2 regions of the Paenibacillus sp. FSL R10-2778 genome follow, and region 1 is predicted to be linked to the other one. Evidence: a T-box and tRNA genes for the amino acid it is inferred to sense, from the RefSeq annotation. Region 1 holds a T-box; the other holds one or more tRNA genes.
The links. A T-box is a leader RNA that pairs with one kind of tRNA and senses whether it is charged. The one in region 1 lies ahead of metG (methionine--tRNA ligase), so its partner is inferred to be a tRNA-Met.
Positions count from the first base shown of each region.

Region 2: it has a tRNA-Met gene. The T-box ahead of metG (methionine--tRNA ligase) is inferred to sense a tRNA for this amino acid. The anticodon was not compared.

Region 1 covers NZ_CP151956.1:4,218,996-4,234,639, reverse strand. The annotation lists gene NST40_RS19060 (LysR family transcriptional regulator) at 1-637, shown strand, start outside; gene NST40_RS19055 (VOC family protein) at 608-1,030, opposite strand; gene htpG (molecular chaperone HtpG) at 1,311-3,191, shown strand; gene NST40_RS19045 (DUF4362 domain-containing protein) at 3,253-3,717, opposite strand; T-box leader at 3,843-4,104, shown strand; gene metG (methionine--tRNA ligase) at 4,149-5,795, shown strand; gene NST40_RS19035 (LysR family transcriptional regulator) at 5,805-6,674, opposite strand; gene NST40_RS19030 (ABC transporter ATP-binding protein) at 6,825-8,561, shown strand; gene NST40_RS19025 (ABC transporter ATP-binding protein) at 8,558-10,297, shown strand; gene NST40_RS19020 (ABC transporter ATP-binding protein) at 12,304-13,017, shown strand; gene NST40_RS19015 (hypothetical protein) at 13,010-14,611, shown strand; gene NST40_RS19010 (TetR/AcrR family transcriptional regulator C-terminal domain-containing protein) at 14,697-15,392, opposite strand; gene NST40_RS19005 (MDR family MFS transporter) at 15,624-15,644, shown strand, end outside.
Region 2 covers NZ_CP151956.1:5,221,481-5,237,124, forward strand. The annotation lists gene NST40_RS23555 (hypothetical protein) at 1-336, opposite strand, end outside; gene NST40_RS23560 (hypothetical protein) at 736-1,101, shown strand; gene NST40_RS23565 (sialidase family protein) at 1,135-2,352, shown strand; tRNA gene NST40_RS23570 (tRNA-Ile) at 2,794-2,867, opposite strand; tRNA gene NST40_RS23575 (tRNA-Met) at 2,912-2,988, opposite strand; gene NST40_RS23580 (hypothetical protein) at 3,071-3,235, opposite strand; gene NST40_RS23585 (extracellular solute-binding protein) at 3,348-4,835, opposite strand; gene pyrE (orotate phosphoribosyltransferase) at 6,403-7,041, opposite strand; gene pyrF (orotidine-5'-phosphate decarboxylase) at 7,038-7,784, opposite strand; gene carB (carbamoyl-phosphate synthase large subunit) at 7,896-11,123, opposite strand; gene carA (glutamine-hydrolyzing carbamoyl-phosphate synthase small subunit) at 11,125-12,306, opposite strand; gene NST40_RS23610 (dihydroorotase) at 12,422-13,705, opposite strand; gene NST40_RS23615 (aspartate carbamoyltransferase catalytic subunit) at 13,815-14,720, opposite strand; gene pyrR (bifunctional pyr operon transcriptional regulator/uracil phosphoribosyltransferase PyrR) at 14,725-15,288, opposite strand.

The sequences.
Region 1 (15,644 bases):
AACCATCGCCCAGCAAATCGGAGGTACGCTAACTATTGGGACGATAGATTCTTTAGCGGCTTTTTATTTACCTCCTTACCTGCAGCAGCTAAGGACTAAATTTCCGAAGCTGGATATTCATCTGCAAACGATGCAGGAAGCTAATCTTCTTGCCAAAATAAAAGATGGCGAAGTAGATCTAGGCTTAATGTTGGATCGCACCACTGCGGATTCCATCCTTGAGCGTACGATCGTCAGAGATGAGCCGCTTGTTTTGATAGCTCCCATTCATCATCCGCTTGCCCAGATGGATACGGTAACCCTACAGGATCTGAATAACTGTGAGCTAATAGTCTCGGAGGAAAGCTGTATTTACCGGAGTTTGTTCGAGAATTTGTTAAAAGAGCACGGGATCATATTCCGCATAGGTTTTGAGCTTTCGAATCTGGAGGCCATTAAACGTTGTGTAATGAATGGTCTTGGAATTGCTTTGTTACCAAAAATCGTGGCAGAGGAAGAAATTGAACGGGGAAGCTTGGCTGAGCTGTCCTTTGTTCATCCCGAAATTCATTTTGATCTGCAGCTTCTGATGCACCCTAAGAAGTGGAAATCACAACCACTGCAATTTCTAATCCAAATGCTGTTTGCAAATCATTAGTTTATTTCCATCAGGGTCTTTTACTACAAACCATTTTTGATCTTGAATTTCGGTTACTATATCTACACCGAGCTCCTTTATATAGTTGAAAGAGGCTTGCAGATCATCGGTTATAAGCATAAGAGCAGGTGTTGTAATTGGAGGAGCCCCTTCAGGCTCTAAACCTCCCCACATGGGCATGGTGTCCAGAATGATCCCAGTGCTTCCTTGCATAGTTAACGGACATAAATGACCGTTTATAATCGAATGATCTGCTTCTTGGAGTTCTAGGACTTGGCAATACCAGTTACGAGCTTTTTCAATATCGTGTACGGGGATAAATACACTGCCAATCAAATTCTTAATGGGACTTGTTGCTGAAGAATTTACAATGGACTGTGCTTGTTCATGCATTTGAATCCCTCCAGAGAAGATGCTAGACCTTTATTTGTAATTTATGTATCTAATCTATTTAAAACATAGAATCATCCTATGTGCAAGTTGAATGTTATTTATCGATCAAATCCTAAATTTGTATGCAAAATACAGCTTTATTTAATGAAAGTCGCTGTAAATATTGACATTGAAAATCAGTTTATGTTATATAAAAAGAAGAATTAGCACTCATCTAAGAAGAGTGCTAATCACGATGTGCTGGACAAGAAGGTTATTTTGAAAGGAGATTTATTTATTCATGGCCAAAAAAGAGTTTAAAGCCGAATCGAAAAGATTGCTGGAAATGATGATTAACTCCATTTATACACAACGGGAAATATTCCTGCGTGAGCTGATTTCCAATGCAAGTGATGCGATTGATAAGATCTATTACAAAGCATTAGCTGATGAAGGCCTGGTCTTCAATAAAGAGGATTATTATATTAAAGTGACCGCCGATAAGGCGAACAGAACCTTGACGATTTCCGATACAGGTATCGGGATGACACAAGAGGAGCTGGAGAATAACTTAGGTACAATCGCGAAGAGTGGATCTCTTGCTTTTAAGAAAGAGAACGAAGCTAAAGATGGCCACAACATCATCGGGCAGTTCGGGGTGGGCTTCTACGCTGCGTTTATGGTGGCTGATGACGTTATAGTGATCAGTAAGGCATTAGGCAGTGACGAGGCCTTTAAATGGGAGTCTAAGGGCGCTGACGGCTATACCATCGAGACTGTCGAGAAGGATTCTATCGGCACTGATGTGATTTTGAAGATTAAAGAGAATACGGAAGAAGATCAATATGATGAATATTTGGAAGAATACCGCCTGAAATCCATCATTAAAAAATACTCCGACTTCATTCGTTTCCCAATTAAAATGGACGTGAAGGAGCAAAAGCCAAAAGAAGGCACGGAGAACGAGTTCGAAGAAGTTATTCAAGAACAAACCGTAAACAGCATGGTGCCTATCTGGCGCAAGAACAAAAGCGAGCTGACTACAGAAGACTATGATAACTTCTATGCAGAGAAACGTTACGGCTTCGATAAGCCGCTTAAACATATTCATATCAGTGCTGATGGTGCTGTAGTGTACAATGCAATCCTGTTCATTCCAGAAAATACGCCGTTTGACTATTACACAAAGGAATATGAAAAAGGTCTTGAGCTCTATTCCAATGGTGTGCTGATCATGAACAAATGTGCGGATCTGCTGCCTGATTACTTCAGCTTTGTAAAAGGTATGGTGGACTCAGAGGATCTTTCCTTGAACATTTCCAGAGAGATGCTCCAGCATGACCGTCAGCTGACTCTGATCGCTAAGAACATTAAGAATAAAGTGAAAAGCCAACTGCAAAGCCTGCTGAAGGATGAAAGAGAGAAATATGAGCAGTTCTATAATGCTTTTGGCAGACAGCTTAAGTTTGGTGTCTATAACGATTATGGGATGCACAAAGACACCCTTCAAGATTTGTTGATGTTCTACTCCTCTAAGGAGAAGAAGCTGGTTACGCTGGACGAATACGTCTCAAGAATGCCAGAAGATCAGAAATATATCTACTATGCTTCCGGAGAGTCGATCGACAGAATCGAGAAGCTCCCGCAAACCGAGCTTGTATCGGATAAAGGGTATGAAATTCTCTACTTCACTGATGATATTGATGAATTTGCGATCAAGATGATTCAGTCTTATAAGGAAAAAGAATTTAAATCCGTATCCAGCGGAGATCTGGGGATCGAAGCCGACGAAGCGGACAAGCCAACGGAAGCGGAAGAGAACGAAAACAAGGAGCTTTTTGAAGCGATGAAGGACATCCTGTCCGGCAAAGTGAAAAATGTCAAAGCTTCCAAACGTTTAAAGACTCATCCGGTATGTCTCTCTGCTGAAGGTGAACTGACAATCGAGATGGAAAAAATCCTGAAATCGATGCCGAATGGCCAAGAGGTGCAAGCGGATAAGGTACTCGAAATCAACATCCATCACGAAGTGTTCCAGTCCTTGAAGGCGGCAGCAGAGAACGACAATGAAAAGCTCGGTTTATACACGAACCTGCTGTACAACCAAGCCCTGTTGATCGAAGGTCTACAGGTTAGTGATCCTGTTCAATTCACCAATGATATTTGCAAAATCATGAAATAATATGAAGTACAGAGACCATCCAATTGTATTATGATTGGGTGGTCTTTTTTATTTCAGTATTTCATTTTGTTGTGCGAAAAAGGTAGTAATCAATTTCAGAGTCATTATTTGTGCAACCGCTGATCGAATAGATAATTTCACCTTGTGTGCTTTTTTTACTCGTCACTTCGGAGCAGGTATCGGTTCTGACTCCTGTGTTGCTTCCACCGAATGCATCATTAGAAGTATCATAGCTGTAATTAATCACGTTACCGTCAAATTTTAAATCCTTAAATATGGGATCGCCTTCATCTGTGTAACTTGTAACGCGTATATTGTCTGCTTTGTTGCTGGAGAGATTAGTTATAAATTTCTCGAATTTATCGAGGTTGTACACTTTTTCAAAAGAAACAATATCCCCTCTACTGATGGCTTCTTTGGAAGTATAGGGTTCACTTTTGGGAACAGAATTAACTTTATGATCGGAACAACCCCATACTCCTGCTAGTAAAAGAACAGATAGTGTAAGCAAATTTACTTTTTTCACTGAGGGACCTCCTTGTAACGTATTTATATAAAAGACGGAGATTAACTGGAAAAGTTACAGAGAGCTTGATGTTTCGCATTGACAATAAACAACAAATTGAGTATTATTTTCTCTAACTTGAATATGTAAAAGCAAAGAAGAGAAAGAGTACCACGGCAATTCTTTCAACAGAGAGCTCCGGTCGCTGAAAAGGAGTAAAGAAAACCCTTGGGAATATGGTCTCAGAGCTGCGCATCGAAACCTTATGGGTTGTAGGCTGCGCCGGAACCTGCATCCGTTACAGTGCTAGGGTATAAACGTTAATTAACGTCGTACCTGAAGAGGTAAATGTCATGAGGCATTTATAAAATTAGGTGGTAACACGTGAGTAGAACTCTCGTCCTTTGTGGATGGGAGTTTTTTTGTTGTCTAAAAAAAGGAGGAGAAGGTTAATGAGTAATGTGTTTATAGGTGGCGCTTGGCCGTATGCGAATGGATCTTTACATCTGGGGAGATTATCAAGTGTGTTGCCTGGGGATGTGCTGGCACGATATTTTCGCTCCAAAGGGGATAACGTATTATATGTATCAGGCAGTGATTGCCATGGCACACCCGTAGCAGTTCAGGCTGCGAATGAAGGGATTACGCCGGGAGCTTTTGCAAGCAGATATCATGAAGAGTTTCTGAAGTGTTTTGAACAGCTGGGATTTAGTTATGATCTATATACTCGAACGGATCAACAGCAGCATCATAAGGTTGTGCAAGCGTTGTTTACAAAGCTGCTAGAGAATGGTCATTTATATAAAAAAACCATTGCTCAATGTTACTGCGAGGTGGATCAGCGCTTTTTGCCAGACAGATATGTGGAAGGGACTTGTCCGGTATGTGGTGAGCGGGCGCGAGGGGATCAATGTGATTATTGTTCTACGATTCTAGATCCTGCCGATTTGTTAGACAGAGTCTGCAAATTATGTGGGAATACACCAACAGAAAGGCCGACAGAACATTATTATCTTAGCTTATCTAATTTTCAGTCTGAATTAACGGAATATGTAGAGGAAGCACAATTTTGGAGAGAAAATGCTATAAAACTGACCAAACGTTATTTACAAGAAGAGCTGCAGGACCGCGCGGTAACAAGAGACTTGTCTTGGGGTGTAGATGTTCCTGTGGCTGGATTTGAAGATAAAAAAATTTATGTTTGGATTGAGGCGGTAAGTGGTTATTTATCAGCCAGTAAGCAGTGGGCTGCACAGTCCGGAGGAAGCTGGGAGGATTTTTGGTTAGAGGAAAAAGGGGCGATTACCGCTTATTATGTGCATGGTAAAGACAATATTCCTTTTCACACTTTAATATGGCCGGCTGTGTTATTAGGAGCAGGAGGTTTGCATTTACCGGACAGGATTATATCTAGCGAATATTTAACCCTTGAAGGGCAGAAATTCTCCACTAGCCGAAATTGGGCGGTCTGGGTACCTGATATTTTAGAGCGGTATCAGCCAGATTCTATTCGTTATTTCTTAATTGCCAATGGACCTGAGAAGCGGGACACGGATTTTTCCTGGAGAGAGTTTATTTATAGCCATAATGGAGAGCTGCTTGGAGCATTTGGTAACTTTGTGAACCGTTCATTGGCTTTTGTAGATAAGTTTTATGAAGGGAAAGTGCCAAATGGGCAATTAGATAAGGGGTGGAAGGACAATATCGACCTATTGTATCTGGAATCAGGACGGCTTATTGAGGCTGGGAATCTAAAAGATGCGCTGGAGTTTATTTTTTCTTATGTGCGCAAGGCAAACCAGTATTTCGATCTGCAAAAACCATGGATACAGATAAAAGAGGATCAGGTTTCTTGTGATTCTGCAATATACACATGTGTGCAGATTATTGCGAACTTAGCGAATTTGTTGCATCCGTTTCTACCGTTCTCTTGTGACAAGATCAGGGGGTTCCTGTCGTTAGAACTACCGAATTGGCAGCCTTGCTCGGTGCCCCCTTACCAACAGGTTACTGATTTACAATTATTGTTTGAACGAATTGATATTAGCCGTATTAAAGAAGAAGAGGATAGGCTAGATCAACAGGAAGTGAATAAATAGAGCTGGTATTTATCCATTCCTGAAGCTTTCAATAAACTTGGAAGCCAAGGATGATAAGTATTTATCCTTAATCCAGACGGCGGCGACCCGTGTGCGTAGTGATTCACTACTGATTTCTTTATAGATCAAATTACGGTTACTCGTTAATTCGAAAGCGGATTTGGGGATGATTCCAATGCCAAGACCAGCGTTTGCCCAGAGCAGTGTTGTTCTAGCATCATCATTCATACAGAAAATCAGCGGATCAAAGCCGTTCTCAAGACATGTTTCCCGGATAAGCTGCTCAAAACGGCGGTAGATAATAAGCGGCTTATCCTTTAACTCACCGATCTCAATAAAGTTTTCATCCGTTTTCCAGTCATACTCAGGTGTCATTACGGCAATCATAGGTTCAGCTTGTGTGTAAAGACATTCTAAATTTGTACCATTAAAGGGTGTCCTAACAATCCCGACTTCGACAATACCTTTATTCAGGAGGTCAATGATTCTAAAGGTATTTCCTTCATGAATCTCAAACTTCACACCTCTATACGTTTTGTGGAACTCACATAGCCGATCTTGAAGCAACGTAGCTCCAGAGGAAGAAACAGTACCAATGGCTAGGGTTCCTTTTAAACCTTTGACAAAATCAGTGAGCTCACGGGCAGTGGAATCTGCCAGCTCCAGGATTTGTTGGGCACGGTCCCGCAATATGGCTCCAGCTTCAGTGAGCTGCACGCTGCGTGGACCTCGTTCCACTAGCTTTACACCGAGTTCTTCCTCTAGGAGCTTTAGCTGCTGGCTCAGCGGAGGCTGGGCCATTTGCAGTTTTTTGGCTGCAGATGTAATCTGTCCTTCCTCAGCTATCGCCATAAAATATTTAAGTTGTCTAATATCCATATAAAAATCCTCCGAACTTGAGATATGCTAATCGTATGGGAGCGATACGAATCCAATATTATTAATATGTGAGTAGATATGCCATAATCATAACTGTTCTTATACATATTTCAAGTGGTTAAATACTTCTTATGTTGGGTGTGGATGAATTTGTTCAAAATTGCAGTATATTTAAAGCCGTACAAAAAAGAAGCGATCATTGGACCGATCTTCAAACTGATGGAAGCGATTCTGGAGCTGATTTTGCCTACCATTGTCGCATTGATCATCAACAACGGGGTTGGCAATCATGACAGCGCCTATGTTTACCGCATGGGTGGCCTAATGGTGCTGATGTCACTGCTTGGCTTCGGCTGCTCCATGGTATGCCAATACTATGCAGCCCGGGCTTCACAGGGATTCGGTACGACACTACGCAATAAGATGTTTAGACATATCACCTCTTTGTCGTATGCTGAGCTGGATACCTTAGGTACACCTACACTGATTAATCGGATTACCAATGACGTAAACCAGCTGCAAATTGCTGTGGCTATGCTAATTCGTCTAGTTATTCGTGCACCGTTTATCTGTATCGGGGCTATCCTAATGTCCATGATTTTGGATTTTAGATTATCGCTGATTCTAATTGCGGCAACACCGGTTTTTGGCATTATTTTATATTTTATTATCACCCGCAGTGCTCCTTTGTACCGAAAATACCAGCAGAAGCTGGATGCCCTTGCGCTCGTACTGAGTGAGAATTTATCGGGGATTCGAGTGATTCGTGCTTTTGCCAAAAGACATACAGAAAAAGAACGTTTTGATGCTTCGTCCGATGATTTGACTACTACAGCGATCCGGGTTTCGCGGATTTCAGCTTTGCTTGGGCCGATGACTACACTTGTAGTAAATGCGGCAATCATTGCTATTTTGTGGGTAGGCGGAATTCATATCGATGGGGGCCGATTGTCTCAAGGGGAGATCATTGCTTTCATCAATTACATCACTCAAATCTTGCTGGCGCTGATAGTGGTCTCCAACTTGGTTATTATTTTTACAAAAGCCTCATCCTCAGCTAATCGTGTAAATGAAGTGCTGGGTGTTAAGGTCTCCGTGTCTGAGGAAGGAAATGCAGTGATTGCTGCCCCTGCCCCTGCTGCCCCTGCTATACAATTCGATCACGTATCCTTTGGGTATAATACGACAGGTGAATCGGCATTAGAGGATATATCTCTAGTAATTAATCGCGGAGAGACCGTGGGCCTGATTGGCAGTACGGGTTCAGGTAAGTCAACTTTTGTGAATTTGATCCCTCGTTTTTATGATGCGGTTCAAGGTGAAGTGAAAGTGGATGGTGTGAATGTCCGAGATTATAAGCTGCATCAGCTTCGTGAGAAGATTGGGATTGTACCGCAGAAAGCTGTGCTGTTTACAGGAACGATCGCTGAGAATATACGTTGGGGCAAGGAAGATGCAACTGAGGAAGAAATCATGCAGGCAGCCTCTATTGCTCAAGCGGAGGAGTTTATACGTAAATTACCCGAAGGGTTGAATACGCAAGTATCTCGTGGGGGATTAAATTTATCCGGTGGACAAAAGCAGCGCTTAACCATAGCTCGTGCAGTAGTAGGAAAGCCATCGATTCTTATTTTGGATGACTCCTCCAGTGCGCTGGATTTCTCCACAGATGCGGCACTTCGAAAGGCTCTCAAAGAGAGCAGCCAGGAAATGACCGTACTCCTTGTCTCGCAGAGGGTAAGCACTGTAAGGCAAGCGGATAAAATAATGGTATTTGAGGAAGGGCGGATCGCCGGTGTCGGAACCCATGAGGAGCTGATGCGTGGTTGTGAAGAGTATAAAGAAATCTGCCTGTCCCAGCTATCAAGTGAGGAGTCGGGCCAATGAACAAAAATAACATTTGGAAAAGACTTATTGTATACACAGGGCATTATAAAAAAATAGCTATAGGTGCAGTAATCTGCGCAATACTCAGTGTGATTGCCAGTCTAATTGGCCCGCTGCTCATCGGCAGCGCCATCGATTTTATGATCGGGCCGGGAGAGGTTGATTTTGACGCCGTACTTAGACTGCTTTTGATTCTGGCAGGGGTGTATATTGTCGGCAGCTTTTTCGGATGGCTTCTTACCTACCTGACTAATCGAATTGCCTATCGGACTGTATATGACTTACGGCGGGAGCTTTTTGATAAATTAAATGTTTTGCCGTTAAAATTTCACGATAACCACCCGCAAGGGGACAGCATCAGCCGGTTTGTTAATGACATGGATGCGGTCTCTGATGGACTGCTGCAAGGCTTCTCAACACTGCTCACGGGGATCATCACTATCGTGGGGGCAATTGTACTTATGTTGTACATTAGTCCTTTAATGACCCTAGTTGTTCTTCTGTCAGCACCCGTTACATTTTTTGTGGCAAGATTCATTACGATGCGCTCCCAGAAGATGTTTAAGGAGCAGGCTAAAATTCTGGGCGGTCTCAACGGATACGTGGAGGAAATGATTGGCGGACAAAAAGTGGTCACAGCTTATCATTATGAAGACCGTGCACTGACCCAGTTTGAAGAACGAAACGAGACTTTGTACCAGACTGGCGTGAAATCACAATTTTACGGTTCCTTGTCCAATCCGACAACACGGTTAGTAAATAATATTACCTTCTCTGTTATCGCGATGATCGGTAGTGTTATGGTGATTCGCGGGCTTGTGACGGTAGGGGATTTGTCCAGCTTTTTGATCTTCTCCAACTTGTTCGCTAAGCCGTTTAATGAAATTACAGGTGTGATTACGCAGCTTCAATCGGCAACGGCATCAGCGCAGCGGATCTTCGCCATTCTAGACCTCTCGCCTGAACCAGCGGATGCAACAGACGCCAAAATTATGAATACAAGCCAAGGGACGATTACCTTTGAAAAAGTATCCTTTGCTTATAATCCTGAACGTCCTCTGATTAATGATTTCAGTCTGGAAGTGAAACCAGGTACCCGGGTTGCAATTGTAGGGCAGACGGGAGCGGGGAAGACCACACTGGTTAATCTGCTTATGCGTTTTTATGATGTGGATAAGGGTTCCATCAAGATTGACGGTGTGGATATCAAGACGATTACCCGTGACAGTCTGCGGCGTAATTTCGGGATGGTGTTGCAGGACACCTGGCTGTTTGGCGGCACAATTAGAGAAAATATTGTCTACGGCAAACCTGAGGCTACCGAAGAAGAGGTCATCGCTGCTGCTAAGGCTGCAAATGCTCATAGCTTCATTAAACGCCTGCCTGAGGGATATGATACAAAGATCAGTGGCTCAGGAGATAATTTGTCGCAAGGACAAAAGCAGCTGCTTACCATAGCACGAGTGATGCTCGTAGATCCGCCTATGCTCATTTTGGATGAAGCCACCAGCAGTATTGATACGCTGACTGAGGTACGGATTCAGAAGGCTTTTCTAAAAATGATCGCTGGTCGGACCAGCTTTGTAATTGCTCACCGTTTGTCAACGATTCGAGAATCGGATCTCATTCTTTTCATGAAGGACGGAGACATTGTCGAAAGTGGCACGCATGACCAACTCCTAGCCAGCGGTGGATATTACGCCAGATTATATAACAGTCAGTTCGCATCAGCTTAGACTTTGCATTAAGAAAAAGAGCATTCAATCCCTAAATTGGGGGTGAATGCTTTTTTTGGTTGAGTTAGTTTTGTTTGGTTTGGTTTGGGTGTAGCCCGCCGTCACCAAAGTCGTTTGCTCAGTGTTCCAATGTAGTTAGCTCACCGTCCCAAAGTAGTTTGCTTAGCGTTCCAAAGTAGCTATCTCATCGTCACCAAAGTAATTTGCTTACCGTTCCAAAATAGTTTGTTTCCCCTTACGGACCGTATTGCAGCTAAATGGTGTTTTGGTGCCTTTTTTCAAAGTAACGGACTGCATAGCGCTTATTTGGCTGATTTTGCAGCAAAAAGGAGCGGATGTGGCACAATAGCTTCATTTGAGTCCGAACGGGGTGGAAAAGAGCGTGAATTTGCGAAATAAGGGCGCCTCGGTCCGATACGTAGCAATGGCTGCCACCACCAAAGGTAGATTGCTTCTGATCCGGAGTAGATTGCTTAGAAAGTCGTTTGTTTAGCGTTCCAAAGTAGCTATCCCATCGTCAGTCTTCTTAGCGTTCCAATTTAGTTAGCTCATCGTCAGTCTGCCTTAGCGTTCCAAAGCTGTCAGCCAACCGTCTCCAAAGTAGTTTGCTTAGCGTTCCAAAGTTAGCTATCTCATCGTCACCCAAGTAGTTCGCTTAGCGTTACGGACCGTATTGCAGCTAAATGGTGTTTTTGGAGACTTTTCCCAAAGTAACGGACTGCATAGCACTTATTCGGCTGAATTTGCAGGAAAAAGGAGTGGATATGGCACAATAGCTGCATCTGAGTCCGAACGGAGTGGAAAAGTGCGTGATTTTGCGAAATAAGGGCGCCTCGGTCCGATACGTAGCAATGGCAGCCACCACCAAAGATAGATTGCTTCTGATCCGGAGTAGAATGCTTAGAAAGTCGTTTGCTCAGTGTTCCAATTTAGTTGGCTCATCGTCACCAAAGTAATTTGCTTACCGTTCCAAAATAGTTTGTTTCCCCTTACGGACCGTATTGCAGCTAAATGGTGTTTTTGACGCCTTTTTTCAAAGTAACGGACTGCATAGCACTTATTCGGCTGAATTTGCAGGAAAAAGGAGTGGATATGGCACAATAGCTGCATCTGAGTCCGAACGGAGTGGAAAAGAGCGTGAATTTGCGAAATAAAGGCGCCTCGGTCCGATACGTAGCAATGGCTGCCACCACCAAAGGTAGATTGCTTCTGATCCGGAGTAGATTGCTTAGAAAGTCGTTTGCTCAGTGTTCCAAAGTAGTTGGCTCATCGTCACCAAAGTAATTTGCTTATCATTCCAAAGTGATTTGTTTACCGTTACGGACCGTATTGCAGCTAAATGGTGTTTTTGACGCCTTTTTTCAAAGTAATGGACTGCATAGCACTTATTCGGCTGATTTTGCAGCAAAAAGGAGCGGATGTGGCACAATAGCTTCATTTGAGTCCGAACGGGGTGGAAAAGAGCGTGAATTTGCGAAATAAGGGCGCCTCGGTCCGATACGTAGCAATGGCTGCCACCACCAAAGGTAGATTGCTTCTGATCCGGAGTAGATTGCTTAGAAAGTCGTTTGTTTAGCGTTCCAAAGTAGCTATCCCATCGTCAGTCTTCTTAGCGTTCCAATTTAGTTAGCTCATCGTCAGTCTGCCTTAGCGTTCCAAAGCTGTCAGCCAACCGTCTCCAAAGTAGTTTGCTTAGCGTTCCAAAGTTAGCTATCTCATCGTCACCCAAGTAGTTCGCTTAGCGTTCCAAAGTTAGCTATCTCATCGTCAGCCAAGTAGCTAACTCAACGTCCCCAAAGTAGTTTGTTTGCCCTTACGGACCGTGTTGCACTTAATCGTAATTTTATCCCACCCGTTAGAGGTAAAAATCTCAAAATAAATATTTGCAAACGAATGAACTATCTGGACGGGCTAAACGTATTATAAGAAACGTATATTGAAGACGACGAAGCTACAGTAAATATGGCATATTGAGAGTGTTATGAGATTGGAAGGGGAGTGGCAAGATGTTGACAATCAAACATTTTACCAAAAGCTATAAGGGTGGCAAGAAGGCGGTAAATGATCTGAATTTGGTGGTCGAAAAAGGTGACATCTACGGCTTTATCGGTCATAACGGTGCAGGTAAAACAACGACTATCCGAGCAGTGGTCGGAGTTTTAGATTTTGAGGAGGGAGATATCGAGATTGGTGGGTACTCCATTAAAAAAGATCCCTTAGCCTGCAAAGCGATTACTGCGTATATTCCAGATAATCCGGATTTATACGATCATCTGACGGGCATTCAGTACTTGAATTTTATTGGTGATCTTTTTAGCGTATCGAAAGCGGATCGGGAGTTATTGATAAAGAAATATAGCGATGAATTTGAGATTACCTCTAATCTGGGGGATTTGATCTCCGCGTATTCTCATGGTATGAAACAGAAACTCGCGATTATCTCTGCGCTTATTCATAAACCGAAGCTGCTGGTTCTGGATGAACCCTTTGTGGGACTTGATCCAAAAGCGGCACACACGCTCAAGAGAATTATGGCGGATATTTGCAGCCAGGGCAGTGCGATCTTTTTTTCGACGCATGTACTGGACGTGGCCGAGAAGCTCTGCAATAAGATCGCCATTATCAAAGCGGGTGAATTGATCACTCATGGGAAAACAGAAGAGGTGAAGGGTGACAGCAGCCTTGAAGATGTGTTTTTGGAGTTGATAAAACATGATTAATATCTGGAGATTGACGAAAATTCAGCTAATCTCATCCTTTGGGTTAAATAAAGCTTTGCATACACGAGATTTGAAAGAAAGACGAAAAATGCTTTTGCTGAGCATCGGTATCTTAATAGGGATTGTCATGATGGCAGTGGTTTCGTTTGGATATAGCTTCATGATAGCAGAGACCCTTGAACAGATAGGCCGGCCAGAGCTGCTGCTTGCGATTATGATGGCTGTTACTTGCTTGATTGGATTTTTTACAACGATCTATAAGGCGAGTGGGGTATTATTTGGCTCCAAAGATTACGATCTCGTAATGTCGCTGCCTATCAAAACGAGCCATATCGTAGCAAGCCGTGTAGTTCAGCTCTACGTGCTGAATATACTGTTCTCATTGATGGTGATGGTGCCAGCAGGTGTAGTTTATGCTATAAAGGTAAATCCGGCAGTAGTGTATTATTTATTTTTCATGATAACGCTGCTATTTATCCCATTAGTGCCGATCATTGCTGCAACGATTATAGGGACATTGATTAGTTGGATTTCCTCACGTTTTAAAGGAAGTCGTTTAATAAGTCTTATTCTGACTTTTGCCGTAATCATTGTTATTATTTTGGGTTCAAGCCAAATGAATGGGAATGACCCGCAGTTACTTGCGGATATGAGCACACAAATTGCCGATCAAATCTTTAACTTATATCCTTTGACGGTCATGTATGTAGATGCTGTCTGCTCGTATCAGGTAGCTCCTTTACTATTATTTATAGGAATTTCATTACTTTCTTTTATGCTGTTTACCCTTATTCTTGGCAGCAAATATAAAGCAATACACACAGGTCTTACGACTTCTTACTCAAAGAATAAGTATCAAATGAGGTCACTTGCAGTCTCTTCACCGCTTTACACATTGTATAAAAAAGAGCTGCGCCGCTATTTCAGTTCTTCTATATATGTGCTAAATACAAGTATTGGTATGGTAATGCTACTTGTCATGGCGATCACCTTACTGTTTGTTAGCTCAGAGCAATTAGGAAAGATTATTGAGATACCAGAACTCTCTAATTATCTAAGCAGATTGGCGCCACTATTTGTTTCCCTCTTTGTAGCATTAAGCTGTACGACATCGAGTTCGATTTCGCTTGAAGGTAACCATATTTGGATTTTAAAAAGCGCTCCCGTTCCGACAAAAACTATATTATTAAGTAAAATCACAGTGAATCTCACCATTACTGTGCCGATTGTGATTGTTAGTAGTGTGCTTCTTATGATTTCTCTGGGCACTGGCTGGATGGAGAGCTTGTTATTGCTAATAATCCCCGTCCTATACGCTTGTTTTACCGCAATGGTAGGTGTGATCGTAAACTTGAAGCTTCCTAAACTGGAGTGGACCAATGAAGTCTCTGTAATTAAACAAAGTGCTTCGGTCCTTGTAGCGATGATTATAGGATTTATCAGCTTGCTGATTCCATTTGGTTTTAGTTTTCTTTTATCTGATCTAAATGGTAATCTCGTTATGTTAGGTATTGGTGTGGTGATATTAGTAGCGTGTGGAGTGATGTATAGATACATCCAGTCCACAGGAGAATTTTTATTTCGGGCTCTTTAAAAAAAGGGCATTCCAAAAGCCGAAATTGGCTGCTGGGATGCCCTTTTTTTGTGCAAGATTTATTTTCGTGAAAAATCCCTAAGTTCTACCGTCGCTCTTGTTGTTCTTGTCGTTCATTAGCTAACTGTTCAATTCCACCCACCATTATTTTTAGACCTGTATAGAACATCTTATCGGAGCCAATTTCATTAAAAATATTGTTTTCGTACATTCGTTTTATAACATTAGGTCCATCCCCGGATAAGTGCTCAAGCGATTGTTTAAAAACCACTCTAGCATCTCCATTAGGTTCATTTTTCATGGCTAAGTCAATTCGATCCTGCTCATATTTGTCCAATTCGAATGAGATTACATAGTTTAACACGCATGCTATCAAGGAGAATTTATCACTATCGTTTAAAGGAAGATGATCCACGATCTGAAGCAAAGTATTCAGTAAAGATAGATAATTTGGTTCAGAAGGCAAGGTTCTCATCATCAGCTGAGCCGAGCAAGGATACTTATGTAAAACCCCACGAATTCGGTCCACAAAATTAAATAACTGTTCTTGCCAAGTACCTTCGAGATTCGCAGTTTCGAGGGCTTCTTTGGCGACCTCATTAGCAAGCGTCTGGAAAATGCTCTGTTTACTCTTAAAATGCCAATACAGAGAGGCGGCTTGTATTTTTAGTAGTTCTGCTAATTTACGCATACTAAATGCCTCTATGCCGATATCATCCAACAGCTCCCAAGAAGCTTTTATTATATCTTGTTCAGTGATTTGCAGATTTTTGATTCTCATCGAAACGACCTCCTGTTACTGTCTTTCTCTATCATAAGCGAAGATGAATGGCTGGTCTACCATCGTTAGATTACCGCTTTATCTTACAGTGTTAGATATTTTTATTTACAAGCAAATAAACGGGTGCTATATTAATCTTACACTGTTAGTTTAAAGGTGCGATTTTTTAAAAAAAGGAGGCAGCAGTTAGCAATTTTATTAGTAAAAATTAAAAAGGATGTGTATAGACCCATGAGTAATCTTCAAGTGGAA
Region 2 (15,644 bases), 1.0 Mb from region 1:
CCCAACCCATGTGCCGATAATTGATAGTAAAATAGATAACACTGTGACATTCAATAAAGTATTCAACAGAATCCTTGCATTAAATCCATCGGTTTGTCCCATGAATTTCGGCATCACTTTTCCAACAATCGGTCCTGCAACTAATCTTACGGATAAAACTACGATCATCCACATAAACGGAATAACCTTTAGTGTATCTATATACACTTCCTTACTGAAGCCGCGTTCCAACCCCACAATAATAGGGGCGATAGTGTTAACTGAAATGATTGAAATAATGAGTAAAAATAGTATACCTTCTTTTCCGTTTCTGGGCAGTCTTGTGTCTCCATGCATGTTTGTCATCTCCGTGAATAATATTTCAGATGGCAGACGTATCATGAGACATATATTTTTGGTCCAATAAAAAAGACCAATATCTCTACACACTGATATTATAATTATAACATTTATTTAAAATAAATGTCAGACCTTCTATTTAAAATTCTCCTGCTGATAGTGAATAGTTACCTGCATACGCCTTACAAGAGCTGCAGTGGCAGAGAAGTCGTAAAAATCCTCAATTGCTGTTCAACTTATAATCAAGTTATCTTCAGATTTCTGAAAATTTATTTGTATTTCCCCACCTAATTAGACCTCTCAGTATTCATTTCCGCGATTTTTCTGATTCCCTTGTCCAAACACAATGAATCTCAATTCATATATATATAGCAAACTAATAAAGAGGTGAAGCTCATGGCAACAACAACAGGCATCATTACGAACACAGGGACTACCCCAGCATCCAACGTGCTCATTAATATCGATAATGACAACCTTAGTTTTTCATCTAACGTAGTCTATCACGTTTACGTATGGAATACCTTGGTTAGTAAAGGTTTAGTCTACTCCAACTCATTAAATGTTAATGCTAACACCAGCCAGTTTCTCGGTTTTAATATCGCAGGCAATTCAGCTTATGAAGTCCAATTTCTAGTAACTGGAAACGCACCGGCAGACACGATTATCACGGTGTTCGGAACGGATTCGTCAGGAAACGTCATTCCCCATCAAAGAGTGCTGCAATCCGAACTTACTTTCATAGCTCAGCTGAACCCATAAGTACCGAAAACTCTCTGACGAAAGGAGCTTAGCATGGCTAATATTCAAATTTCGCCGAGCGCAAGCGTTCAGTTTGAGCCCACCATCGCGGTAAATTGGCTTAATCCTTCAGTTATGGTTGCCGTAGCTGTAGATCTTCGATTAGGCCCTCCTAATATAGGTTTATACAAATCTATTGACGCAGGTGCCACTTGGACAACAACGTTATTGCCGTTACCGACAGGATTTGCAGGCATCGAAGCACCACATATTGATTATATTTTCCCGACCACTTTCGTAGTATTAGCCCACGCCTTCGATTCAGACGGTCTCAGCGGGTCGATCGTTTCCTATACATCTGCCGACAATGCCTCTTCATTCGGACCTCCAGTCATCGTGAATCAAGGGTTTGGGCAGTTTGTAAATGATGATCAGGTGGTCGTTGTCACCGACAAAGCTGGATCAAGTCCCTTTTTTGGAAATGTATATACTGGTTATACGCATGATTACAACACACAATTCATACCGGGAAATACGATATTCTTCAATCGTTCCCTAGATAACGGTAGTACCTATTCCAGTCCCTCCCTGCTGTCTTCGGTCGAAGAATTCGAAGAATTCCCCGGTATAGCAATTACATTAAATGGGATTGTTATCGTGGGATGGATCAATCAGCCTCCCGGTAATACTGATCTTAAAATTCGCACATCCTCAGACGGTGGGGTCATTTTTACTCCTGAAACCATGGTCGCCAGCGTTGTAGTCCCACCAGATCCATTGCCGGGATATACATTTAGATGTCTGACATACCCTTCCCTCGCAGCAGATATTTCTAATGCACCGACGACGCGAGGTAATGTCTATGCTGTATGGCAAGATTTTCGAGAAGGTTATTCCGATATTTTTCTTGCCACTTCCACCAATTTTGGTGTGGATTGGGGGGCACCAATATCCATTACAGGTAGTCCGGTGGGCTCCCAAAACTTTTTCCCAGCCATCACCGTATCCCCTGCGGATGGTGCAATATTCGTTACCTATTACACTAATCGAGTCAACCCCCTCAACCTTGATGTTTATCTAGCAACCTCTAGAGATGGCGGTATGACGTATACAAACACCCGGATAACAACAACTTCCTTTGACGTCACCGGCATCCCCCTAATTGGGGACTACATCGGTAATGCCATCGTCCCCCAAACAGGCCGTCTAGTGAGCGTATGGACAGACACGCGGACCGGTACTGAGAACATCTGGTTTGGGGATAATCAATAAGCTATTAATCAACTTCTGATGATAAATTAAAAGGCTGTTAAGTTAGTATACCCATCTTCAATAAAGGATGCCGAGCGAACATGCGGCATCCTTTATTGCTTCTTATCAAAATTCAGCATTAACCTGTTCAAAGAAATCATCAATTTCAGCGTATTGGACATGCTTTTAATTCAATCAAAAATCTACGGCGTATGGTGCTTCTACTTAATAGTCTATATGTCTTGACTGTCCCCCTTTCCTCTACAAGAGTAGGGCAGTTCCACAGAATACATACTTTTTACCGTTTTCCAGATGATCTATGATAAAACCAGTGGATCTAACAACGCCGTGACCAAAATGTGATCATTCTCTATTTTGTCGCTTTTCCAACTCTTCCACTTCTACTTACAAGGGAACCTACAGACAGCAAAAAACCCTTACAAAGTAAGGGTTTTTGATAAGTGGGCCCTGAGGGACTCGAACCCCCGACCAATCGGTTATGAGCCGACCGCTCTAACCAACTGAGCTAAGGGCCCGGATCTAAAAATATCCGAATGTACAATTGCTGTTGTAATAAAATTGGTTGCGGGGGCAGGATTTGAACCTGCGACCTTCGGGTTATGAGCCCGACGAGCTACCGGGCTGCTCCACCCCGCGTCATAAATAATATTCAAACAGCGACAATAAATAATATACAGTACAAAATGGGTCTACGTCAAGGATGAATTTGTAAAAGTTCTCAAGGCAAAAATCTAACCCCATATCTTCCTTTGCGGGATCGATAAATCTCCACAAAACTTGGGTCATGATAGCCATAAATCCAGCCATCTTGCTCCAGTCTTTTTGCCAAACAGCCTGCTTGAAATCTCGTTCTGAACAGTTTCGCGAAGTATATCCAATTCATGATGCCCTCTTCTCCTTTTCGCAAATTAATCTTACGCTGCTCTGAACTTATCATGCCCAAATTCCACAAAATAAGCCACCGGAAATCCGGTGGCTGCTACATATTCCAAAACTCAATCCCCTATGGAGTCAAAATAATATGTGGGATCTTTTTCGAGCGTACCCAGCATGGTATTCCCTTGCTTCTCCCAAGCTTTTAGGGCACTCTCGACCGTTCTCTTGCCCTGATAAACTTCAGTGAACAGTTGGCGCCCAACATCGTTAATACGGCTAATTCCAGGCTTCTGTGTCTGTAGAATGTTCATCATAGGATCATTGGCAGGTAACGGTTTGAGCGTATAGAAGGACTCCAGATTTACTGAAGGAACCTTCGTAGTAATGTAATCCTTACGGGAAGTTAGTTCTCCGCGCGTATGGGCTTTTATTTTGGCTACATCATTACTGTTGACGAACTTGATCAAATCCCAAGCATCTTCCTTATTAGCAGCCATAGTGTTGATAGCCATCATATTACCTACCCAAGTACCTACAGCCACTCCTGGTTTCTCCTTAAAAGTAGGTACGGTAACGAAACCCCAATCGACAGGATTATAATTTTTAATCTTTGCTGCATTGCGGCTCACACCTGCAAGCTCATTAAGATAATCGTATTCTCCAATTACCATTGCAGCTTTTCCGGTAAGGAAGAGATCCCCTTGGACAGGACTATAGGAGCTCCGTTCTGTTTCTATAAAATCCATACCGTTTAACCCAGGTGTAATTTGCTTTTTCACCAATTGGCTGTAGGTCGTCCAAGCTTGACTCCACTGTGTTTGATTTACCTCCATCTTATGTCCCTTGTTGTCATACATAGCAAGCTCAAGCGGTGAGACATAGGTCTGCATATCCCAGAAAGGATCGCTCATATAACGGTTCATCGAAAAGCCATATATACGCTTATCTTTATTTGTCGATTTCTTGGTCACCTTTTCAGCCAGCGCGAACACTTCATCCCAAGTCATTCCATCTGTCGGATAACCTGCACCTGCAGCATCAAAAATACCTTTGTTAAAATATAACGCACTCGACATAAAGGTCGGCGCTAACGCGTAAAGACTTCCTCCACCCAGCTCACGAACTCCACTTAGCATCGTAGGCGCCATATTGCTTAAATCATATTGATCCCGTGCGATAAGCGGCTCCAGCGATTGCACCAGATTATGTTCCACCAAACTCTTCACCAATGTACTATCACCGACGATTACATCAACCGGCTGTGCACCGCCCATAATCGCTCGGATATTCTCCATATTATCTGGGTTAACCTCTGGATACGTGCTGTCAAAACGAAGCTCATTCATATTAATGGCTGGAATAATCTCAAGTTTGATTTCAGGATGCTGCAATTCATACATATCTGTAAACTGCTGACGAAAAGAAGAATCGTCCTCTCCAGACCAGAGGCTGCCAATACGTAACACACGCTGTTCTGCAGATGGCTTAGAAGCCTCCGCCCAAGCTGTGTGCCTGCTTTCAGAAATTAAAGGCAATAGGAGTGCTGCACATATTCCAAAGCTTAACCAGCGCCGCCATAGCCTTCTATTATTATTTATATGATTCATTCTTGAACCCTCCCATAAAATACTCAATCCATCCACCTTATGAATAATTACCCATAATTCTAGTAACAGTATATAGCTTTATTCAGGAGGGGAAGTTACAGGCTGTTTAAAGTTAAACTACGATTTCTTCATATTATTTCTATAAAAAACATTCCGCGAGTTTCCTGAGGATACTGAAATGCCCTTCTGCGACAGGATAATTGCACTTTGTGCAACTATTACAGCTGAGTGTGTTGTGCTTCTCCTTTTAATTGCACTATGTGCAGTTAAAAAACGTTATTAGGTGCTTTCAGCGGATTTCTGGCTGATTTAATTGCACAAAGTGCAACTATATCGCCAGATCCTCTAAGGAAGGTTAGTTTAAGTGCACAAACTGCAACTATTCGGCGTTTGAGACGACATTGCGATGGAATCACGGGGGCAGAGTATAGTATTCCAGAGTGTCAGAGCGTTCAGAGCGGAGAGCATAGAGCGACAGCGCATAGCAGCAGAGTAGCAGATTAGCAGAGTTTCAGAGCGTTCAGAGCGTTCAGAGCGTTCAGAGCCAGAGCATAGAGCGACAGCGCATAGCAGCGGAGTAGCGGAGTAGCATAGTAACAGAATCCCGAGTGTCAGAGCGCAATATACCAGAGCGACAGAACGCAGGTCAGCCAAATGTCAGAATGAGAATGAGAATGTAAATGTAAATTCAAATGTAAATGTAAATTCAAATGTAAATAAAAACAGCAAAACCCCACTCTCCACTCTACTTTTCCTTTTACCAATACAGCATTTTCCTTCCATACTAACTAACCTACTGACTAACCTGCTACATTTCATGTGACCGGCACAAATCGCCCCCTTCTACGCAGGATAACTGCACTTTGTGCAACTATTAAAGATGAGTGTGTTGTGCTTCTCCCTTTAATTGCACTATGTGCAGTTAAAAAACGTTATTAAGTACTTTCTGCGGATTTCTGGCGATATAATTGCACAAAGTGCAACTATATCGCCAGAACCTCTAAGGAAGGTTAGTTTAAGTGCACAAACTGCAACTATTCGGTGTTTGAGACGACAGCGCGATGGAATCACAGGGGCAGAGTATAGTATTCCAGAGTGTCAGAACGTTCAGAGCGGAGAGCGATAACACATAGCAGCAGAGTAACAGAGTGTCAGAGCGGAGAGCGATAACGCATAGCAGCAGAGTAGCAGAGTAGCAAAGTAACAGAGTGTCAGAACGGAGAGCGACAGCGCATAGCAGCAGAGTAACAGAGTAACAGAGTGTCAGAGCGGAGAGCGATAACACATAGCAGCAGAGTAACAGAGTGTCAGAGCGGAGAGCGATAACACATACCAGCAGAGTAGCAGAGTAGCAGAGTAGCAGAGTGTCAGAATCCCGAGTGTCAGAGTTTACACCTGCCGCGGGTGGATAATTGCATCTTTTTGCAATAAATAGCAGCATACTTCATGCACCTATACAGCAGAGTGCGCTTTAAGCTTTCCTTTTTATTACACTCAATGTAGTTAAAAAGAAAAACCTCCCACCAAAAAGTGAGAGGCCCGTCCAAACTATAATCAAATATTTAGTTTAAACGCCAAATGCGGAAGGATCTTTTCTCCAAGATTTCAGCAGTTCCACATCTGTAGCTGCGATCTTGCCTTGTGTAAGAGCCACATCAATCAATGTGCTATAGTTGGATAAGCTTTGTAATGGCATTTCAGCTGCGGCAAAAGCCTCCACCGCACGGTCCAGCTCGTAGCTGAAGATTGCCAATACAGCCAACGCTTCTGCGCCTGCTTCTTGCACAGCTTGAGCTGCTTTGATGGAGCTTCCGCCAGTGGAGATCAGGTCTTCGATAACGACTACCTTTTGCCCCGGCTTAATCAGTCCTTCGATCTGGTTCTGCTTGCCGTGACCTTTAGCTTTATCGCGGATATAAGCCATTGGCAGATTAAGTTTATCAGCTACCCAAGCTGCGTGAGGAATGCCTGCGGTTGCTGTACCTGCGATCACCTCTGCGTCTGGATACTGGCTTTTAATAAGCTCAGCGAAGGCATCAGCAATATAGTTACGTACCTCTGGGTAAGCCATGGTCAGACGGTTATCGCAATAGATCGGGGATTTAATACCAGAGGTCCAGGTAAAAGGCTCCTGCGGACGCAGTGCCACTGCTCCTATCGTAAGCAGATAACTTGCTACTTGTTCACTTCTATTTAATGTACTCATGCTAGGGTCATCTCCTCAATAATATTTAGTGCTGCTTGACGTGGATCAGCCGCAGTTGTAACAGGACGGCCCACCACCAGAAAGTGGCTGCCTTGCTGAATCGCTTTGCCCGGCGTCATCACCCGGGACTGGTCACCTAGGGATGCACCTGCTGGCCGGATACCAGGTGTAACTGTACAAAATGCGGGCCCACAAGCCTCTGCGATCGCTGAAGACTCTTGCGGTGAAGCCACTACCCCATCCAGACCTGCAGCGGCTGCCAGCTTAGCGTATCTGACCACAGTATCTGCTACGTCTCCTGCGATTCCAATTTCGTTATTCATCACTTCTTGGCTCGTGCTGGTCAGCTGTGTAACTGCAATAATCAAAGGCATTTTAAGCGCAGCATTCGCATTAACTACTGAAGCAGCGCCTTCCCGGGCTGCAGCCATCATCGCTGAGCCTCCTGCGGCATGTACGTTAAACATATCCACACCGAGGTTCGTAAGGCTTTCTGCCCCGCCTTTTACCGTGTTAGGAATATCATGCATTTTGACATCTGCAAATACAGAATACCCCCGAGATTTCAGTTCATTAATGAATTCCGGTCCGGCTGCATAAAAAAGCTGCATTCCCACTTTCATATAACAAGGAATCCCTTCCAGCTTGTCAATCAAGGTTCTTGCCCCTGCAACATCAGGGTAATCCAAGGCGATCATCAAGCGATTCGCCATTTCATTCCACTTTGCATCTCCCTGTCCCATAACCGTTCTCCCATCCAGTGCAGACTTAAATCCACACTCTTCATTTATTAGCCCCTAGGCATAGCGGAACGGTCTGCGTAAACGCAAACCGCCCTATACATCTTTATGAGATTAGTTTAATTGACCGACAAAAGCAGGCATGGACTGTGACGAGAAGTTGATCGTCTGCAGCATTCTGAGCAGTGCCGTTACTGTATCGAGTGATGTCATACATACGACGCCATTCTCAACCGCTTCACGACGGATACGGAATCCATCACGCTCTGGTGTTTTCCCTTTAGTCAGTGTATTAAAGACGAAGTTGGCTTGCCCACCACGAATCAAATCGAGAATGTTCGGCGCACCTTCATCCAGCTTGTTCACGTTCATTACGTTGAGACCTGCTTCTTCAAGCGCTTGAGCGGTGCCTCCGGTAGCAATGATCTTGTAACCCAGCGAGTGGAAGCCTTTCATAAGCTCTACAGCTTCTGCTTTATCTTTATCTGCCACTGTAACGATGATAGCGCCGGTTGCTGGAATTTTCATTCCTGCCCCGATTAGACCTTTATACAAAGCTTTTGCATACAATTTATCGCGGCCCATAACTTCACCCGTCGATTTCATTTCAGGTCCGAGCGTTGGTTCTACTCTACGCAGCTTGGCAAAAGAGAATACCGGCACTTTAACCGATACATAATCACTTTCCGGCCATAGACCTTCTGTATAACCGTCATCTTTCAGCTTGCCACCGAGAATGATTTTGGTTGCCAGATGCGCCATTGGAATTCCAGTTACTTTACTCAAGAATGGAACCGTACGCGATGAACGTGGATTTACTTCAATTACGTACACTTCATTCTGATAGATAACGAACTGGATGTTGACCAGACCAATCGTTTTCAGTTCCTTAGCAATCTTGATTGTGATCTCAGCAATTTTTGCTTTCAGACCTTCATCCAGATATTGCGGAGGATATACAGCGATGGAGTCACCGGAGTGAACACCTGCACGCTCAACATGCTCCATGATCCCTGGAATAACTACCGTCTCACCGTCACAAATTGCGTCTACCTCAACCTCTTTACCTAACATGTAACGGTCAATCAATACCGGATGCTCCGGATTCACCTTAACCGCTTCTACCATGTAGCTAAGCAATTCCGCATCATTATATACAATTTCCATTGCGCGTCCACCTAGTACATAGGAAGGACGTACCAGCACCGGATATCCAAGCGATTGTGCAGTTTCTACTGCTTGATCTACGTTGATAACCGTCTTCCCTTTTGGTTGGGCAATATCCAGACGAGCCAACAAAGCTTCGAATTTCTTCCGGTCTTCAGCTTCGTCAATACTGTCTAGGCTAGTTCCGAGAATCTTAACGCCAGCCGCACTTAGTGGTGCAGCAAGGTTAATGGCTGTTTGGCCTCCGAACTGTACGATAACCCCAATCGGATTCTCTTGCGCAATTACGTTCATTACATCTTCAAAGAACAAGGGTTCAAAATACAACCGGTCCGAAGTATTAAAGTCGGTAGATACAGTTTCAGGGTTATTATTGATAATAACCGCTTCATAACCTGCCTTCTGAATCGCCCACACTGCATGCACAGTGGAGTAATCGAACTCAATCCCTTGGCCGATCCGGATTGGACCCGATCCAAGCACGATAACCTTTTGTTTATCGGAATGAATGACCTCATTTTCAGTCTCATAAGTAGAGTAGTAGTAAGGTGTAGAAGCTTCGAACTCAGCTGCACAGGTATCTACCATTTTGAATACAGGCGTTAATCCTCGCTCTAAACGAAGCGCGCGTACATCAGCTTCTTTGGTGTATTTACCGTTCGCTTGTCCTTCTGCACGTATCTCAGCAATCGCACGGTCTGTAAAACCTCTGCGTTTAGCTTGATACAAGGTTTCTTCTGATAAGCTTTCATCCCCACGGATGACCTCTTCAAAGTTGATCAGTCCCTCGATTTTGGACAGGAACCACCAGTCTACGTTAGTAATGTCTTGAATCTCTTGCAAGCCAAATCCGCGGCGGAAAGCTTCAGCGATCAAGAACAACCGCTCATCATCAGGTTTTGCCAGACGTTCACGCAGGACGCTTTCTTCCAGATCCTCAGCGCCCGGCAGACGGAAACGGTGTACACCGATTTCCAGGGAACGAATTGCTTTATGAATGGACTCTTCAAAGGTACGACCGATGGCCATAACTTCTCCAGTTGCTTTCATTTGTGTGCCCAGCTTACGGTTCGCATGAATGAATTTGTCGAACGGCCAGCGTGGGATTTTGCTTACGATATAGTCAAGTGTAGGCTCGAAGCAAGCATAGGTCTGTCCAGTAACTGGATTGACGATTTCATCGAGTGTGTAACCAAGCGCGATTTTGGCAGCCATTTTGGCAATCGGATAACCGGTTGCTTTCGAAGCCAAAGCCGAAGAGCGGCTGACACGTGGATTTACTTCGATTACATAATATTGATAGCTTTGCGGATCCAGTGCGAACTGCACGTTGCAGCCACCCTCGATATTCAGCGCACGAATGATTTTGAGTGAAGCGCTGCGCAGCATTTGATATTCACGATCGGATAACGTTTGGCTAGGTGCCACAACGATACTATCACCCGTATGCACACCTACCGGGTCAAAGTTCTCCATGTTGCAGACAACGATACAGTTGTCATTCGCATCACGCATAACCTCGTATTCAACTTCCTTCATGCCGGCAATACTTTTCTCCACCAAACATTGTCCAATTGGACTATAACGAATACCTGCTTTGACAGTCTCAAGCAGCTCTTCTTCGTTGTCGCAGATCCCGCCGCCGGTGCCGCCAAGCGTATAGGCTGGGCGTACAATCAGCGGGAAACCAATTTCCTCAGCGAATTTCATCGCTTCATCTACTGTGGTAATAATAGTGCTCTCTGGTACAGGCTGTTCCAATTCGCGCATCAAATCGCGGAACAAATCGCGATCCTCTGCTTTTTCAATGGATTCAAGCTGGGTACCTAGAAGCTTAACATTCTCTTGTTCTAGTACTCCTGCACGAGCCAATTCTACAGCCATATTAAGACCTGTCTGTCCTCCCAAAGTTGGCAACAAGCCATCCGGGCGCTCCTGGCGGATGATGCCAGTTACGAATTCAAGGGTAATCGGCTCGATATAAACTTTATCAGCCATATTGGTGTCAGTCATGATAGTCGCTGGGTTACTGTTGATCAGCACAACTTCCACGCCTTCTTCTTTCAGGGCCTGACAGGCCTGAGTTCCGGCGTAGTCAAATTCTGCGGCTTGCCCGATAACAATCGGTCCAGAACCAATTACTAATATTTTTTTAAGCTTTTCATTCTTAGGCATGTTATAGAGCTCCTTTCACGGCTTCAAGCTGTTTTACTGTAGGTTTTGGCGCCGTGATTCTGGCGTTTGCCGCAAGCTGCGCCTGGCGCGAGCTTACAGGTGTGTTAGCTTTATGATCAGCGATCATCTGTAAGAAACGATCGAATAAATAGCTGCTGTCATGAGGTCCCGGTGCTGCTTCTGGATGGTACTGTACTGAAAATGCAGGGTAACGGGTATGTTTAAGTCCTTCAACGGTCTTATCATTATTATTAATGTGAGTAACTTCTAGATCCGTGCTCTTCACAGAATCTTCATTCACTGTGTAGCCATGGTTCTGAGAAGTAATGAAGCAACGTCCGCTCTCCAATTCTTTAACCGGATGGTTACCGCCACGGTGCCCGAATTTCAGCTTCTCTGTATCCGCGCCACAAGCCAGTGCAAACAGCTGGTGACCTAAGCAGATGCCGAAGATTGGGTATTCACCAAGCAATTCCGAGATCGTCTTCACTGCGTGTGGGACGTCTTTCGGGTCCCCAGGGCCGTTGGACAGCTGGATACCATCTGGATTGAGGCGACGAATCTCATCAGCGGTTACGTCATGAGGTACAACTACAACATCACAACCGCGATTGTTCAACTCGCGCAAGATGCCAGCCTTCGCGCCGTAATCTACCAAGACGATGCGCTCTTTGGTTCCTGGACTATTGTACATGCTTGGAGTAGATGTGCGAGCTACCTGATTGCGCAATTCTTCAATTGAAGTGTCGCCCATCATTTCCATCAATTCCTCTACACGTTTGTTAGAGGTAGTCAGGATCGCCTTCATTGTTCCGTAGTGGCGAATAATCCGCGTCAACATCCGGGTATCAATCTCGCTGATTCCAGGAATATCATATTCTTTCAGCAGGTCGTCCACACTGTATTCTGCGCGCCAGTTACTTGGAACTTCTTCATGACGACGCACTACAAAACCGTGTACGAAAGGTCGAACAGATTCGAAATCATCCCGCGTAATCCCGTAGTTCCCGATCAATGGGTACGTCATGGTAACGATTTGTCCGCAATATGAAGGGTCAGACAGCACCTCTTGATATCCTGTAATTCCTGTGTTAAAAACAACCTCGCCTGTCTTTTCACCTTCAGCGCCAAATGCGGTACCTGTAAATAAAGTTCCGTCTTGAAGCAGCAATCTCGCCTGCATTCCCTTCCACTCCTTCATGTTCTGTAGTCTAATACGTATGCCTTGCATGCCTTCCGGAGTGTACGCGCTCAAATTGCTGATCTGTAAAGATCAGCAATTTCGCCTCACCAGTCCGCTAGTTTTTCTCAGTCCATACGGCTTTGCCGTCCACCCAAGTTTTTACTGGCCAACCCTTAAGCTTCCAGCCGCCAAAAGGAGTGTTACGTCCTTTGCTTGCGAAGGAACTTGGATCTACTTCTTTTTCCTGCTCCAGATCGATCAGTGTCAAATCTGCAGGAGCTCCGATCTCCATAACCCCGGTGTTCAATCTGAATACCCGTGCAGGATCAGCAGTCATTCTTTGTACTAGTAAGGATAAATCCCATTTTCCTGTTTCTACAAATGATGTGTATAAGAGTGGGAAAGCTGTCTCGAATCCAACGATACCAAAAGGTGCCAGCTGCATTCCTTTCGCCTTCTCTTCTTCACTATGTGGCGCATGATCTGTAACAATCATATCTAGTGTGCCATCAAGCAACCCTTCGATACACGCCTCAACATCGCGGCGGGAGCGCAGCGGCGGGTTCATTTTCCAATTGGCATCCAGGCCTGGAATATCGTCTTCAGCAAGAAGCAAGTGATGCGGACATACCTCAGCAGTTACTTTAATGCCGATCTCTTTTGCTTGGCGAATCAGCCGCACCGACTGTTCAGTACTGACATGGCATACATGGTAATGAACGCCTGTCGCTTCTGCCAGCAAAATATCACGTCCAACATGGATCGCTTCTGACTCATTCGGAATTCCTTTGAGGCCATGCTTCTTAGCGAACTCACCTTCAGCTACACAGCAGCCTTCAACCAGCGAATTATCTTCGCAGTGGGCAATGACTGGCATATCGAGCGATGCTGCGATGTTCATTGCATCTTTCATCATTTGAGCACTTTGTACGCCCACACCATCGTCTGTATAACCAATAGCTCCAGCTTCTTTGAGCGCCGCAAAATCCGTCAACTCACGTCCAAGCTCATTTTTCGTAATGGCTGCATAAGGAAGCACTTTAACTAGTCCTGCTTCACGCGCCTTGTCTTTCACAAATTGCACGATCTCCGGGCTATCTGTCACCGGACGAGTATTTGGCATACATGCAATGGTTGTAAATCCGCCTTTAGCAGCTGAGCGACTTCCGGTTTCCACTGTTTCCTTGTGTTCAAATCCCGGTTCACGCAAGTGCACATGCATATCAATGAGTCCCGGAATGAGCAGCTTACCTTCAGCATCAATAATCTCCGTGGCTTCTCCGATAGCTTCATTTCCGTCGATTATAGCCGAGATCACACCCTCCTGAAGTTCGATGTGTTTGCGCTCAAGCAAGCCTTCCTTATTCAATACGCTGGCGTTTCTAATAATCACTGTCATGATTCTACCTTTACCCTCAGATCACAGCTGCGGGCCCTCTCGTTATTATATAATAAAAATTCATCTTTGTGTATATTTATTAGTCTCTATACGTTAGCATTCTGTAAGCTTATAGTAAAGCTCTTTCGAGAACCGCCATCCGGACCGGTACGCCATTAGACATTTGCGGGAAAATCCGCGATTGACTGCACTCAACTACTGCATCATCAATCTCTAGATTCCGGTTAACCGGAGCTGGATGCATAATGATTGTGTCTTTGGCCAGCTTAGCTGCCCGCTCTTCTGTTAGACCATAGTGGCTACGGTAATCTTCAGCAGACAGCTTAATGCCGGAAGTATGGCGCTCAAGCTGTACTCGAAGCATCATTACAACATCCGCTTTAAGAGCTTCTTCCATAGTTACGTAAGGCGCATACTCCATAAGCTCAGGAGCCTTCATATTATCCGGTGCGCAGAACTGCACCTTGGCTCCCATTTTCGTAAGCCCCCAGAGATTAGAGCGCGCTACGCGGCTATGCATAATGTCCCCAATGATGGAGACTGTCAGGCCCTTTAGTTCCCCAAAGGTTTTGGTCATGGTGTATAAATCAAGCAGCGCCTGCGTAGGATGTTCATTGTTGCCGTCGCCCGCATTGATAAGCGGTATAGTCACCTTCTCAGCTAACTGCTGCAGCACACCTGCAGGCTTCAAACGCACAACTCCGGCATCGATCCCCATCGATTCCAGTGTGCGCACTGTATCGTAGATCGACTCCCCTTTTTCTACACTAGAAGCTGCAGCCGTAAAATTAAGTACTTGCGCACCTAGTCGTTTCTCTGCCATCTCGAAAGAGAAGCGTGTGCGTGTGCTGTTCTCAAAAAACATGTTAGAAATAAAATGGGAGTTCAAGATGGGCGTTAGCTTTTCACTTTGATTGTCCCAAAATGCTGTTCTGTCAAGCAGTTGGATAATTTCCGACCGGTCAAGCTCTTTGATTCCCAGCAGACTACGTTCCTTTACCTTGGTAAGTGTCATGATGTTATCGTTCCTCCCGGTTTGAAATAATGTAGACCTCATCTTTGCCGTCGTATTCCTTCAGCGCCACTTCAATCTGCTCGTGCTTTGAGGTAGGTACATTCTTACCGATGTAGTCCGGCCGGATCGGCAGCTCGCGGTGTCCGCGGTCAGCCAGTACTGCCAGTTGAATCATTCGTGGGCGTCCGCAATCCATCAAAGCGTCCATCGCCGCGCGGATGGTGCGTCCGGTGTAAAGTACATCATCGAACAAAATGACTTTCTGATCATGGATGCCAGCACTTCCTGAAGTAATAACGACGTTGCTCTTCACTACTGCTTCACTGCCTTCCACTTCACGGTCATCCCGGTAATGTGTGATATCCAGCTCACCGTATGGAATCTCTACGCCTTCAATCTCCTTGATGCGCTCAGCGATACGTTGTGCCAGATACACACCTCGTGTCCGAATGCCGACCAGCAGACAATTCTCGATACCTTTGTTCTTCTCCAAAATCTCATGAGCAATACGCGATAAGGCCCGGCGGATCGCCGTTTCATCCATAATGACATTTTTCTCAGTAACCATAATCTTGTCACCCTCCAGCTTGTTCGCCTATTCAAGTTCCCGGAAATCAAAAAACTCCTTGCCTATAACAGGCAAGGAGTGAAATCCGCAGATGAGGAAGATGACGGCCGCGCGCATAAAAAGACAGTTCCGTATTTACACACGGATACCTTTCTAAGAGTCGCGAACCTCGATTCACGTTACCTTGCCAGCCTCACAGGACTGAATTAAAGGCGCTATTCATTTAACAAGAATTATGACAGAACAACCCCCTCATGTCAACTTTCTCTGCCTAAACTTTTGCACTTCTCTTCCTTACTTCTATTAACAACAAGGGGGAAGCGGTAGTCAGTATATCTGCATAAAAAACGAGGCTG